Regions from separate parts of the Paeniglutamicibacter sp. MACA_103 genome, predicted to be linked through region 2. Evidence: riboswitches for the same ligand, from Rfam matches in the RefSeq annotation. Region 2 holds a riboswitch; the other holds the start of a gene.
What was found. Region 2 has a riboswitch for S-adenosylmethionine ahead of ACIPVK_RS19965 (methionine ABC transporter ATP-binding protein). Riboswitches for the same ligand answer to the same signal wherever they lie in the genome.
Positions count from the first base shown of each region.

Region 1: linked by a shared signal. The riboswitch ahead of ACIPVK_RS21195 (O-acetylhomoserine aminocarboxypropyltransferase/cysteine synthase family protein) and the one ahead of ACIPVK_RS19965 (methionine ABC transporter ATP-binding protein) in region 2 are both predicted to bind S-adenosylmethionine.

Region 1 covers NZ_JBIXLN010000080.1:3,404-10,688, reverse strand. The annotation lists gene ACIPVK_RS21195 (O-acetylhomoserine aminocarboxypropyltransferase/cysteine synthase family protein) at 1-1,365, opposite strand, end outside; SAM riboswitch class I at 1,481-1,575, opposite strand; gene ACIPVK_RS21190 (histidine phosphatase family protein) at 1,612-2,250, shown strand; gene ACIPVK_RS21185 (ferredoxin reductase) at 2,267-3,622, opposite strand; gene ACIPVK_RS21180 (aromatic ring-hydroxylating oxygenase subunit alpha) at 3,754-5,058, opposite strand; partial or broken gene ACIPVK_RS21175 (LysR family transcriptional regulator) at 5,218-6,144, shown strand; gene ACIPVK_RS21170 (hypothetical protein) at 6,298-6,960, shown strand; gene ACIPVK_RS21165 (response regulator transcription factor) at 7,039-7,285, shown strand, end outside.
Region 2 covers NZ_JBIXLN010000062.1:3,672-10,956, forward strand. The annotation lists gene ACIPVK_RS19940 (MetQ/NlpA family ABC transporter substrate-binding protein) at 1-242, opposite strand, end outside; gene ACIPVK_RS19945 (MetQ/NlpA family ABC transporter substrate-binding protein) at 312-1,184, opposite strand; gene ACIPVK_RS19950 (acyl-CoA dehydrogenase family protein) at 1,274-2,539, opposite strand; gene ACIPVK_RS19955 (NtaA/DmoA family FMN-dependent monooxygenase) at 2,552-3,970, opposite strand; gene ACIPVK_RS19960 (methionine ABC transporter permease) at 4,019-4,753, opposite strand; gene ACIPVK_RS19965 (methionine ABC transporter ATP-binding protein) at 4,746-5,570, opposite strand; SAM riboswitch class I at 5,676-5,770, opposite strand; gene ACIPVK_RS19970 (LLM class flavin-dependent oxidoreductase) at 6,088-7,285, opposite strand, start outside.

The sequences.
Region 1 (7,285 bases), on a different contig from region 2:
TCCCGTCACGGCGGCCGCGCGGGCGGCGTCGATGGAGCAGGCCGCCCCGTCGTAGGCTTCCCCGGCCGGGGCTTGCGCGACCTGCTGCGAGGCGGTCAGCGCCTGGTCCAGGTCCCAGAGGATGTCCTCGAGGTCCTCCAGGCCCACCGAGAAGCGGATCAGGTCCTCCGGCACGCCGGCGGCAACCAGCTGCTCCGCGGAAAGCTGCTGGTGGGTGGTGGAGGCGGGGTGCAGCACCAGGGTGCGCACGTCGCCGATGTTGGCCAGGTGGCTTGCCAGCTGCAGCGCCTCGATGAAGGCGGTGCCGGCGGCGCGGCCGCCCTTGACGCCGAAGCTGAAGACCGAGCCGACGCCCAGGGGCAGCAGCTCCTTGGCGCGCTCATGGTGCGGGTGGGAGGGAAGCCCGGCATAGTTCACGTAGCTGATGCGCTCATCGGCCTCGAGCCATGCGGCCACGGCCTTGGCGTTTGACAGGTGCGAGTCCATGCGCTGGGGCAGGGTCTCGACGCCCTGCAGCAGCTGGAACGCGGACTGGGCCGGCAGGGCCGGTCCGATGTCGCGCAGCTGCTCGGAACGCAGCTTGGTCAGGAAGCCGTACTCGCCGAAGTTGTCCCACCAGGAGACGTTGCCGTAGGAGGCCACCGGCTCGGTCATCGCGGGGAACTTGCCGTTGCCCCAGTTGAAGGTTCCGGCCTCCACGACGACGCCGCCGAGGGTGGTGCCGTGGCCGCCGAGGAACTTGGTGGCCGAGTGGATGACGATGTCGGCGCCGTGCTCGATCGGGCGCAGCAGGTACGGGGGAGTCAGCGTCGAGTCGACCACCAGCGGCAGGCCCGCGGCGTGGGCGACCTCGGCCAGGCCCTTGAGGTCGGCGATGTCGCCGGAGGGGTTGGCCACGACCTCGGTGTAGACGGCCTTGGTGTTCTCCTGGATGGCGGCGGCGAACTCGGCCGGATCCGTGGAGTCGATGAAGGTCGTCGACACCCCGAAGCGGCGCAGCGTCACGTCGAGCTGGGTGATGGTGCCGCCGTAGAGCTTCGAGGAGGCCACGATGTGGTCCCCGGCCCCGGCCAGCGCGGCGAAGGTGATGAACTCGGCGGCCATGCCCGAGCCCGTGGCCACCGCGCCGATGCCGCCCTCGAGGGAGGCGATGCGCTCCTCGAATGCCGCCACGGTCGGGTTGCCGATGCGCGAGTAGATGTTGCCGTACTTTTGCAGCGCAAAGAGGTTCGCGGCGTCGTCGGAGTCCTTGAAGACGAATGACGTGGTCTGGTAGATCGGAACGGCGCGCGAGCCGTGCTCGGCGTCGGGGGTGCCGCCGGCGTGCAGTGCGCGCGTGCGGAATCCAAATTGGTGTTCGGCCATGGTGGCTTGCGACTCCTTGTCGACTGGTTCTTCGGCCCCGCGCAGTGCGTGGGGCCATCGCGGCAGGAATCCCGGGATCAATGTCGCTTACCCGCCCGGGTCGGGGCGGAAAGCAGCTCCATCGTTTCTGGCGGTAGCACCGTAACCACCGGCTGTGGCAGGTTGCTGCGGCGTCATCAAACCAGATCTCTCGGCCGCTCGGGATGGTTGTAACAGTCTCTCAATATGTCCGATTGTGACCCAACTTTGAGTCCTTACGTTGCGCCCCGGCACCGCCCGCGCGATTCCCGCCTGCCGCGGCGCAGCGCCTATGCTCGAGCCATGGACACCGCGCTGGCACTGGTACGACACGGACAAACCGACTGGAACCTCGCCGGTCGCCTGCAGGGGCGCACCGACATCGAGCTGAACGAGACGGGCCGCGAACAGGCGCGCGAGGTCGGGCGGGCGCTGCTGGGCCAGGGCTGGGACCTGGTGCTCGGCTCGCCGCTGTCCCGCGCCGCCCGGACCGCGCAGCTGATCGCCGAGGTGCTTCGGGCCCCGACCGGCGAGCCGGTGCCCGAGGTGATCGAGCGCGGCTTCGGCCCGCTCGAGGGCCGGATCATGGCGGGGATTCCCGACGCGGAGGCCACGCTGTTGGCCGAACACGCCGAGGACCGGCAGGCCGTGCTGCGCCGTGCGCTGCCCGCCCTGCAACGGATCGTCGAAGCGAACCCCGGCCGCCGGATCCTGGTCGTCAGCCACGGCGCGACGATGCGGATCGTGCGCGACGCGCTCGCCGGCAGGCCGCTGGGCGCGAAGGTGGAGAACGGGGAAGTCCTCCACGTCGACCCGGTGCGGCTGGCGGAGCTGGTGCGGGAACAGGAACCGGCGATCGCGCGCTGAAACGCGCAGGCGCCGGCTAGGCGTCGATCACCAGGTCGGTCCGGGCGGTCGAGCAGCACGGCAGGAACTTGCCGGCCTCGATCTCCCGCGCCCGGATCCCGCCCTGGTGGTTCATCTCGACATCCCCGGAGAGCTTGACGATCTTGCAGGAGCCGCACATGCCCTCCTGGCAGTTCGCGCCGATCCTGACTCCGGCCCGCTGGGCAATGCCAAGGATCTTTTCCTCGGGATTGATCAGGACATTGATGCCGGTGCGAACAAAGGACAGGGTGAGGGTTCCCGTTCCGACGGTGTCGAATGCCGACGCGTCGGGGGCGGAGGTGTCCGGTGCTTCTTCCGCCTCGGCTTCGGGGGCAACGGGTTCGGCAAGGCCGGGGTCGGCCGCCTCGAGCGGCAGGCCGGTGGCCTCCAGCGGGCCCTCGTCGTCGTAGGCCGGTTCGTACATGCCGAGGGCGGAAGGCTGGCTTTCGTAGTAATCCTCCGCGGATTCGGCGATTTCCTCGGCGATTTCCTCCGCAATCTCCTCCGCCAGCTCGACCTCCGCCTGGTATTCCAGGGTCGTCTCGCGGTCTCCGGAGAAGAATTCCATGTGGATGGAGGTGTCGTCGACGCCGACCGCGGCCAGCATCTCGGACACGTTGTTCAGGTAGCCCTCGGGGCCGCAGGCGTAGACCTGGCGTCCGTTGGCGTCGGGTGCCACCTCGTCGAGCATCGCGGCGGACAGCCGGCCGGTGAGGCCTTCCCAGTCCTCGGGCGCGCTGCGGTCGCCCAGGGAGAAGTGGACGGTGACGCGCGAATCCACGGTGGCGATGTAGCCCAGTTCCTGGTGGAAGGCGAAGCCTCCGGGTGCCGCGCCGTGGTAAAGAACCACCACGTCCGCCTGTCCGGGCAGTGAATGGATGGTCCGCAGCATGGACATGATGGGGGTGATGCCCGAGCCCGCGGCCAGCAGGAGGTAGCGCGCCCGCCGGTCGGCGTCGGGCAGGTGGAATGCGCCGACGGGTCCGAGCATTTCGAGCACCGTGCCGGGTCCGACGTTTTCGTGCACCCACGGCGAGACCCTGCCGGCCGGGTCCCGCTTCACCGTGATGTCGAAGGTCCACGGCTTGGTGGGCGAACTGGACAGGGAGTAGCTGCGGTCCACCGGGTCCCCGCCCTCGCCGTTCACGGGGAATGCGATGTTCACGTATTGGCCCGGTCTAAACGCCAGGGGCGCGCCGTCGGCGCGACGGAACACGAAGGTCAGCATTCCGCCGACCTCCGGAACGATCTCGACGCATTCGGCCAGGAACTCCTGCGGGTGCCAGGGGCCCAGGGCGCGCGCGGCACTGGCAGGTCCCTCGGTGCTGCCCAGCACGCGGTTCCACGGCATTTCCAGGCCGCGGATGCGCTGTGGCTCCTGGTGTGGCGCGGTAATGGTCGTGGTTGTGGCCTCGGTTGTTGTCGTGGTCTCGGTCGTAGTCGTGGTCTCGGTCGTAGTCGTGGGTTCGGTCACGGTCATGGTCACGACAGGTGTTCCTGCACGCGCTGGACGTACCAGTTGATGAACGCCTCGACCTGGTATTCGCTCTTCATGTACGGGCCGGGCTCGTAGGCGGGGCTGCCGGCGCCCTTCTGGCACAGTTCGACGAATGCCTTGTCCTGCAGGTTGGTCTGCTTCCAGGTGTGGGTGAGCTTTTCGAGGTCGTAGTCGTCGCCCTCGACGGCGTCGTCGGCGACCAGCCAGGTGGTGCGCACCAGGGTCTGGTGCTCGTTGACGGGGAACACGGCGAACGTGACGACGTGGTCGCCGAGGAAGTGGAACCAGCTGTTGGGCTGCAGGTGCATCGAGCAGCGGCCGAGGCGGAAGTCGCGCAGGTCCCCGAGCAGCTTCTTGGAGAGCCGGTGTCCGTCGGGCGAGAACGACTCGCCATCGCCGTCGAGCGACTCGCGGGAGATGCGGATTCCGGCCACGCGGGTGTCGAGTTCCTCGACGACCTCGTAGGGAATGCCGTAGCGCTGGCAGCGCTTTTCGAGCGCGGCCTGGGCCTCGATGTTGCGGTCCCACACCTCCTCGAGGTGGGGCGGGATCAGGCCCTCCGTCAGGCCCCAGGTGGGGAAGAGGGAGCAGGCGAGTTCCGGGTGCCCGTCGCAGTGGTAGCACTCCCGGTTGTTCTCCATCACGAGCTTCCAGTTGCCCTCCTCGATGATGTTCTGCTGGTAGGCGACCTTGGTCTTGCCCAGGTCGTGGGGCGCGAGGTAGGGCTCGAAGATCTTCGCGGTTTCGTCGAAGTCGGCCGGCGGTTCCTCGGCAACGCAGACGAAGATGAGACCGGCGTATACGCGGCTGTGGGCGCGCTTGAGACCGAAGCAGCTCTTGTCGAACTTTGTTTCGCCGGGCGCGGAGGCGTGGATCAAGTCGCCGTTGGGCGAGTAGGTCCAGGAGTGGTAGCCGCAGACCAGGTTGCCCGTGGTTCCGGTGGTCTCGGTCAAGACCCTCGCACCGCGGTGACGGCACACGTTGTGCAGGACATTCACGCCGCCCTCGTCATTGCGCAGCACGATCAGGGAGTAGGGCCCGTAGTCCACTGTCACGTAGTCGCCCGGTTCCGGGAGCTCCGCGACGCTTGCGGCAAAGAGCCAGTGTTCGCCGAAAATGGCCTGCATGTCGATCTTGAAGATCGCCGGATCGGTGTAAAACGGCGCGTCAAGGGAATACCCTTCGCGCCGGAAGTCGAACAACTCGGCGATCTCGGCCAGCTGCTCTGCAGGCAATGACGAAGCGAGCTTGCCGCGTGAAGACAGGGGCACGTTCACTGAAGCAGACATGTGTTTACTCCTCGGAGGAATGGGGTGGCATGCGGGGCCGCGGATCTTGATGGTGATCCATGTCACCGAAATGCTGAAATCGTCTTACTCACGAGGGTAGGGATCGGCGCTCTGCAATAAAAGCGCAAGATTTTGGGGATAATGGTGCAGAATGCTTGCATGATTGATCAACGTCTTACGACCCTTCGGGTGTTCGCCCGGACCGGCACCGTCGGGGCAACCGCGGAACTCACCGGATACTCGCCCTCCGCGGTGTCGGCACAGTTGCGTGAGCTGCAGCGCGTGCTGGGAATGCAGCTGCTGACCAAGGACGGGCGGGGCGTGCGCCTGACGGCCACCTGCCGGTATCTCGTGACGGGCTCGGACACGTTGATGACGGAATGGGAGCGGCTGCGGGCCGCAGTGCTGGAGGCCGGGGACCAGGTGCAGTCCCACTTCGGGCTCGGCGGATTTTCCACCGCGGCAGCCCAGCTGCTCGCGCCGCTGGCCGCGGCACTTCGCACCTCGCGCCCGCAGGTCCAGGTTCTGGAGGCGAATCCGGCCAGGTGCTTCGACCTGTTGGTTGCCGAGCGCATCGACCTGGCGGTCATCGTGGCCATGCAGTCGGATACCTAGGTCGAGGACGATCCGCGCTTTGAGCAGACCGCGTTGCTCAACGATCCCCTCGACGTGATCCTTCCTTCCGACCATGCCCTGGCATCTCGGGAAACGGTGACGCTCGAGGAGCTGGCCACCGAACCGTGGATCACTGAGGCTCCCGGGTCGACCTACCATTCCCTGTTCACCGCGGCCTTCACGGCGGTCGGGGTGACACCCCGCATTGCCCACGAGGCCGTCGAATGGGAAACGCAGATCGCCTTCGTCGGTGCCGGAATGGGAGTGGGGCTGCTCCCGCGGTTGGCGCCCCTCGGCAGCGCGGAAAACGTGACGCGGCTGCGCATCACCGGCCAGGGGAAACCCATGCGCAGGATCGTCGCTGCCGTGCGCAAGGGCAGCATCGCTTCGCCCCTGGTCAAGGAATCCCTCGGGATCCTGCAGGCCAGGGCGACGCGAATCCTCACGGAACGGTTGGAGGAAGAGGAATGAGGCAGCGTGTCTGGGGAGCCCCTGCCTAGGGCACGGCGCGTTGGGGTGCGGGCGGACGAAATCCGTTTCGGCACATGGGTGGGGCGGGAGAGCAGGAAAACCGGCCGGGGCTACGTCTGGAAAACCCCGCCCGCGCGGGCGCACCATGTGTGCATGAGTGAAACGTTTTTTGGGGACCCCGAGTACTACGCCCGATGGGCGAAGGCCTACGACGCCATGATCGGCTCAAGGCTGTACAACAAGGTGTTTTGGGGCACGGATCCCCGGCAGTATTCAATGTTCGCTGCCCGGGCCATCGGTTCCGGGCAGGGCCCGCTGCTGGAGGTGGCGGCCGGCACGGCGCAGGCCACCGCGACGCTGCACGTGGCCAGCGCACGGGAGACGACCTTGGTGGACATGAGCGCCGCGATGCTGGAGCTGGCGGGCGAGTCCATCGCAAGCGCCGCCGGCGGCAGGCTGCCCGAGCGGATCACCCTGGAATGCCGGGACATGCTCGCACCCGCGGGACACCGGCGCTACGAAACCATTCTCGGCCTGGGGCTGCTGCATCTGGTCCCGGACGTCGCCGCCACCGTCGACGCGCTCGGGCGTCAACTCGAAGAGCACGGAAAGATGTACCTGGCCTCGCTGGTCAAGGGGTCGGCCCGGTCCAACGCCTGCCTGGCGCTGCTGAAGGCGCACGGCGACATCGCACGGATCCGCACCGCGTCCGAGCTCTTTGACGAGGTCAGGGCCGGCGGGCTCGGACCGGTCACGCTGGCCCGTCGCGGGGCCATGGCCTACGTGGAGATTTCGCGCCGGCCGCGCTCGCGATGAGCCCTGCGAACCCGGGCCGAAGCCGCGGCAACCGCACCGCGGAACTGCGGTATTCTGGCCGCAGAGGTGTTCAGCGTGATGGCAAACGGGGCCTTGGAACAGGGTCGTGAGAGATTTGCGCGGCAGGATTGGAAGGCCGCGCACCGGTTCCTTGCCGCGGCGCAGGCCGAGGGGCCGCTGGACGGGGCAGACCTGTTGCTCTTGGCCATCGCCGCCTATCTGCTGGGCCGCGATGCCGAAAGCCGCGAATGTCTCGAGCACACCTATGATGCCGAGTTGGCCGCCGGGCGGTATCCCGAGGCGGTGCACGCCGCGTTCTGGTTGA
Region 2 (7,285 bases):
AAGTTCGGCTGGACGATGTCGGTGACGTACTTGACCTCTACCTTCCAACCCTCCGCTTCCAATGCCTTCTGTGCGATTTTGGTGGGTTCCTGGTACGGAGCCGATTCAGTGACGATGAGCTTGATCGTCTTATCGCTTCCTCCCGCAGCGGCTTTGCCGGTCAGCCCACAGCCTGTGATCGCGGCAAGACCAGCCAAGGCGCTCACTCCGAGGAAGCCCTTGATAAAAGTGCGACGTTCCATTTCCTATTCTCCTGCCTATGGCGGAGCGAGTGTGCCCCAGGTCTGCGTCCTACCGAACGATTGAATTACTTAGACATTCCAAGCTTTTAGATCCGCTGCAGGATCCCGGTCCCACGGAGTCGGCAACGCACCGTCGAGATAGTTCTTGAACCATTCACGGACCTCGTCCGAGTGATAAGCCGCCTCAAGCGCCTTGCCCTTTTCCGTATCGGCAAAACCAGGTTTGGCAGCCACAAGGTTGATGAACGGAAGTGCATCTTCCTCCTTCTCAAAAAGCAGGGCGTCCTCGGGCTTCAGCCCGATTTCCGCACCTAAACGAACGAAAAGGAAACCAGCGTCAACATCCGGCAAGGTCTTGGACAAAGACTGCTGGTCAACCTCGACGAAGTTGAACTTTCGTGGGTTCTCCAGGATGTCGGCCTGCGAAAGATGAATCAGACTCTTGCCCTCCGTGAGCTTCAACAACCCAGCCGCCTCCAAAAGAGCCAATGCTCGTCCGTTATTGGACGGATCCACGGGAATCGCGATCTTGGCTCCCTCGGGGAGGTCGCCGATGCTCTTGTGCTTCGCGGAGTAGACACCTGCCGGAGATCCGTACATGTAGAACGCACTTTCCACCTCAAGATTCTTGTCGGTGGTGAATTGCTCAAGGTAGGCAGCATGCTGAAAGTAGTTGGCATCGAACTCGCCATTGGCAACGGCAAAGTTCGGCTGCACGATGTCGGTGACATACTTGGCCTCAACCTTCCACCCTTGGGACTCCAAGATCTTTTGGGCGATCTTGGTCGGTTCTTGGGTGGGGGCAGACTCGGTGACAATCAACTTTATGGTTTTGTTGTTGCCTGCCCCGGCGCCGGAAGCGCCACCCGTGAGTCCGCAGGCGGTGAGCGAGGCGAGTGCACCGAGGCCCAGGGCTCCGGCAAGAAAAGTACGGCGTTGCATGGTGTTTCTCCTGAGAAAAGTCGTGACGATTTATGTGCCGGTGACGAGTTGGCGATTCTGCTTGGGTAACTACCCTGTCCGGGTTGGTATTAGGTGGCGGCTGGAGCCGCCGTCGCATTCCCAATGGCGTTAAGGCCCTCCGGGAGGGTCCCGTTGATGAAGTAGTCACCAATGGAACGGGCACGGAATGCGATGGGATTGTGCGTTGCCACGGTTTGCGCATTCCGCCAATGGCGGTCCAGGCCCTTGGACGTGCTGGTGGCCGAAGCTCCCCCGGTCTCAAATAGCTGCTGGGCGGCACCGATTGCCAGCTCCGGAACCGAAACCTGCGCCTGTTCCACGGCCAATTCGGCCAGATGCCCTTCGGTGGTGGTTGGCCGATGACCGCTTTCGTCCGGTTCCTGCGCGAGGCCCGTCTGAAGCGCGGTATCCAGGGTTCGCGCCGCGGCCAGCACTGTGGCCTCGGCAGTAAATGCTTTCGTGGCTATGCGACCAACGGTTTCTTGGATCAGAGGATCATCTCGGAAGGGCAAGCCTGAACCGGTGTTGAATGTTCGGGCCCGCTTAGCGACCGACTGCGCCGCATCATTGCGGGCAGCACGGGCGATGCCCGCCAGCACTCCTAGCAACACCAGCTGGAAGAACGCCGCTTCGTGGGTAGCTTCCGCGCCACCGGCCTCACGGCCAAAGAGATCTACAGCTTCAACACGGACATCATCAAATCTAGTGGTGCCCGTTCCGGTGAGCCGCTGGCCAAAGCCGTCCCAGTCATCGGAGATTTCCACGCCGGCGGCCTTTGTGTCTACGAGCGCAAAGACGCGTCCAGGCTTTCCCTCCAGGGCCGCAGAAACGCGCGTGTAGTCCGAAAAGATTGTGCCGGTGGTGTAGAACTTCTCACCGTTCAGCACCCACGTCCCATCTTCGTGGGCAAGCACGGTGTTGAGATGGCCGAGCGCGTTTCCTCCGAGTTCGGTGGAAGCATTCCCGACGGTTTTCCCTGCCGCGACCCGTTCGTACCAGCGCCGACGGATGGCCTCATCCTGCCACTGCAGGGATTCCACAAATCCGAAGTGTGATCGGTAGAGGTGGGCTACATTCGAATCCGCGGCCGCCAGGTCGATGAGCAAACGCGCAAAGGTTTCCACGCTGACGCCTGCGCCACCGGACTCGACCGGTACCCGCAGGGCCCCAAACCCTGCCTCATCCAGCCATGCGACCTGTTCGAACGGCAGGATGCGTTCGAGGTCGCGCAAGCGGGATCCGTCGGCAATCCGCGAAAAGAGGTCGGCAAATCGCGCGTGCTGGGTCGCATAATCGGCGGCAACAATTTCTGATGCCTTCAAAGTAATGGTCATGCTGGATGCCTTTCAGGAACGTGCTGTGGCCGCGGAGCGATTTTCATTGGCTGCCGAGAATTGGGCGAAGGCTCCGCGGAAAGCGGCTGCCGGGTGTGAGGCCTCGAGCGTCGCTTGTCGCCCAAAAACCTTCTCGCGCAAGGTGCCTGGCGCATATTCGGTTTGGGCGAGGCCGCGGGCTCGCAATTCGGGCACCACACCCTCGATGAAATCCGTGTAGGAGCCAGGCAGAATCTGGTTGATGATGTTGATGCCGTCGGTTCCGGCGTCCTGCCACAGTTCGAGCTGATCAACGATTTGTTCAGGGGTCCCGGAAATCTGCATGGATTTTGCTCGGTACCGTGCGAGATCGGCAATCGTGGGATTGCCGCCGGGAACCGAGGCACGGATCGATTCGAGAACTCCTTTGCCTCCTTCGGTGTCGATTTCGCCCAGTCGCGTGTCCAGTGGCCTGCCGCCAAGGTCTATGCCAAGCCCACCGCCAATGTGCGCTACCACGGCATCCAGGTCGAGGTACTCGTCGTATTCAGCCTGCTTGCGAGCCACTTCTGTCTCCGTGCTGCCCACTACAAAGGAGAGCCCGGCAAAGATCTTTACGTCTGAGGCCTCGCGGCCAGCGTCGACTGCCAGCTTGCGAATGGCTTCGGAGTTCTTGCGAACGTTCTCGGGGTTTGGCGCGAATAGGAATGTTGCTTCGGCGTTTGCGGCCGCGAACGCCCTGCCGCGCGGAGAACTTCCAGCTTGAAACAGGAAGGGCGTGCGCTGCGGGCTAGGCGAGGACAAATGGGGGCCGTCGATGGAGTAGCGCTCCCCTCGGTGGTAGATCTTGTTCACCAATGCCGGGTCTGCGTGGATTCCTGCAAGCTTGTCGGCCAGCAGTGCTCCGTCTTCCCACGAACCTTCCCAAAGCTTGAACGCGGCTTCAACATATTCGTCCGCCCAGTCGTAGCGGTCCGCGTGTTTGGTTAGCCCGTCAGCCCCGAAATTGCGGTGCGAATTCTCCAGCACGCTGGTGACGATGTTCCAGGCGACGCGCCCGTTGCTCAGGTGATCGAGCGTTGAGAGCTGCCTTGCCAGCTGGAACGGATCGGATTGGATTACCGAGGATGTGAAGGCAAGGCCGATCTCATCGGTAACCCCCGCCAATGCCGAAGCGAGCACGAGCGGATCGTTGGATGGCACCTGGAGCCCGCGTTTGATGTGCGATGCCCAGCCACCGTCGTGGTCTCCGTACAGACCAACCACATCCGCGAGGAAGATTGCATCGAACTTCGCGGCTTCCAAGTCCTTTGCCAGATCGACCCAAAGCTTGAGTTCATTGAAACGATGCTGCTGAGCCTGAGGGTGACGCCACTGGCCACCGAGGATGTGGCTGGTGGTGTTCATCAGGAAAGCGCTCAAAAGCAGGCGTGGCCGCCGAGAAGTACTCATGACAGGGGTGTCTCCAAACGAAGCAGGTCGGTGAGGGAAGGGCGATGTTTACTGGCGTTTGTCCATGCGGGCCGCGATGCGGGTACCGGAGATCTGGACAATTTGGACCATCAGAATCATCAGGACGATGGCGACGATCATCATTCCGGTTTCATAGCGGTAGTAGCCGTAGCGAATGGCGAAGTCACCGATACCGCCGCCGCCGACCAAACCAGCCATTGCCGAATAACTGATGAAGCTCACGGTCATGATGGTGATCGACCCAATGAGCGCGGGCTTTCCTTCAACGAGCAAGACGTCACGGACAATCTGGCCGCGGGTTGCGCCCATGGCCCGCGCGGCTTCAACGACGCCGCTGCCGAGCTGCGTGAGGTTCTGTTCGACGAATCGAGCAAAGTAGGGAATCGCGTTGATTGTCAGCGGGACAATTACGGCTGCCGTTCCGATGGTTGTGCCTACGACAAACCTTGTGAAAGGAATAATCGCAATCAACAGGATGAGGAATGGGAACGAGCGCATGGTGTTGACGAATCCATCAACAATCCGATGAAGCTTCGGCCGGGGACGGAGTCCTTGTGGAGCCATCGAATATAGCCAAATACCCAACGGGGTTCCCACCAGGATGGCGATCGGAATGGAGACCACGAGCATGGCCAAGGTCTGGCCAATTGCGGCTGCAATTTCGGGCCAAAGTTCAATAACACGGTTGAGGTCGAAGGCCGCGGCACCGCTGCCATTCGTCGTGGATGTCAGAACGCTGACGGCTCCGGCTAGCTTAGACAAGGGAAGCCTCCTTCGAAGGGGTATCGGCTGCTGCGGAATCGACGTTGCGCACCGGGCGCTTGCGGTCCAGGGAGATGTCATCCGAGATGAGGTACCGGCCGATGGCGGTCGCTGGCGTAAACGCGGAATCCTCAAGCGCGGAGATATCGAATTGCTCCACGACCCGGCCGTCTTCCATGACTGCAACGTTGTCGGCGATTGCTTTGACGACATTCATTTCGTGCGTCACGATCACAGTGGTGATTCCCAGCTGGGCGTTGATGTCCGAGAGGTACTGCAGCACCGAAGCCGTAGTCCGCGGATCGACTGCCGAAGTCGGCTCGTCGCAAAGCAGCACCTTGGGCTCGGTCGCCAGCGCGCGGGCGATGGCGACGCGTTGTTTCTGGCCCCCTGACAACTGACCCGGATACGACTTGGACTTGTCGGCCAGGTCAACGATCGCCAAGGCTTCATGGGCTCGGCGACGTCGTTCCTTCTTCGCCACGCCCGCGAACTTCAAGCTGAGCTCAACATTTTCCACGGCGTTGCGGTTGTTCAGGAGATTGAAGTGCTGGAAGATCATCCCGATATGGTGCCGCGCCTTGCGCAGTTCCTCGTCGCCCAGTGATGTTAGGTCCGTTCCGTCAACCACGACGCGACCGCTCGTTGGGCGCTCCAGGAGGTTGATGTTGCGAAGCAACGTTGATTTGCCGGCGCCGGAGAACCCAATGATTCCCTGTATCGAGCCTCGCGGAATCTCCAGCGAGACTTTGTCCACCGCAGTGAAGGGTGCCTCCGCCGGAGGGAAAACGGTTGACACGTCCTGAATGCTGATCATGCCCTACTCCTCTCGGTTCACCCGAGGAACGCCGCGACATGGCTAATCAGTCGAATACCTGCTGAGGACAAAACAGTATTCGGCGGACCGCGCAGAGTTTGGCTATCTCCATCGGTCCTGGCGGTAGCACCGGATCCCAATGACGGGAGTGGTTGCTGCGGCGTCAACGAGCCAGGTCTCTCAGCCGCTCTGGATGGTGTGTGTTCGCATTGGTTGGATATCAACCTCGAACAATTCAAGTGTGTCGCAGGATCTTCGATATGACCAACGGAAAGACCCTCCGCGCGAAACAAATCGACGTAGAGAACGGATTTGGGGCAGGATTCGCTTCACGAAGCGTCACAAGTCAGAACATGAAGCGGAAAACATCCCGGGCTTGCCGCACCGTGGCGTCATGTTGATAATGCGTCGAAAACCTCTTCGTCACGCATGTGGCCGCCACAACGTAATGCGTGCCGGCAACCTCCAAGCGCGCAATCGTGGCCGGGCTACGTCACTTCGCGGGCGGCCCTGCCGCTTAAACGGATCGGGCGGTGGCGAACCGGTAGTTCGCCGCGCGGTGGGTGTCCTTGACGCGGTCGCCCTCGCCGAACAGCTTGTGGCGCAGCGAGCCTTCGGTGTATTCGGTCTTGTAGGCGCCGCGGGCCTGCAGCTCGGGAACGACGTACTCGACAATGTCCTCGAAGGTTGCCGGGGTGACGGCGTAGGCCAGGTTGAAGCCGTCGACGTCGGTGTAGTCCACCCAGTCGATGAGCTTCTCGGCAACCTCGGCACCGGAGCCGACGGTGATCGGGCCGAAGCCGCCCACGCCGACCCACTCGGCCAGCTGGCGGATGGTCCACGGGTTGCCGGAATCTCCGCTGGCCTTCTGGAAGGTCTCCACCGAAGACTGGATGGCGTTGGACTTCACGTTCTCGCCGATGACGTCGTCCGGTCCGTATTCGGAGAGGTCCACGCCCATCCAGCCGGAGATCAGCACCTGGGCGCCCTCGATGTCCGCGTAGGACTTGTAGTCCTCGTACTTGGCCTGGGCCAGCTCGGAGGTCTTGTCGGTGATGATGGTCTGCATCGCGAAGATCTTGATGTCGTGGCGGTCGCGGCCTGCGGCTTCGGCGGCGTCGCGGATCTTGGTGACGGTGGCCTTGAGCATCTCGCGGGTCGGGCTGGTGACGAAGACCGACTCGGCGTTGGAGGCGGCGAACTTGATGCCGCGCGATGAAGCACCCGCCTGGTAGATCACCGGGGTGCGCTGGGGGGACGGCTCGGTGATGGCGATGCCCGGGACCTTGAAGTACTTGCCTTCGTGGTTGATCGGGTGGACCTTGGACGGGTCGGTGTAGACGCCGGTTTCCTTGTTGTTCTGCACGGCGTCGTCTTCCCACGAGCCTTCGAGCAGCTTGTAGACGACCTCGAGGTACTCGTCGGCGTGGTTGTAGCGCTCGTCGTGTTCCATCTGGTCTTCCTGGCCCATGTTGCGGGCGGCGGACGGCAGGTAGCCGGTGACGACGTTCCAGCCCACGCGGCCGTTGGTCAGGTGGTCCAGGGTGGCCAGGCGGCGGGCGAAGGCGTACGGGTGCTCATAGGCGGTGCCCGCGGTGACGCCGAAGCCGAGGTTCTCGGTGACCGCGGCCATGGCCGAGACCAGCATCATCGGGTCGTTGACCGGGGCCTGCGCGCCGGTGCGCAGCGGGGTTTCGTTGGTGCCCTTGTAGACG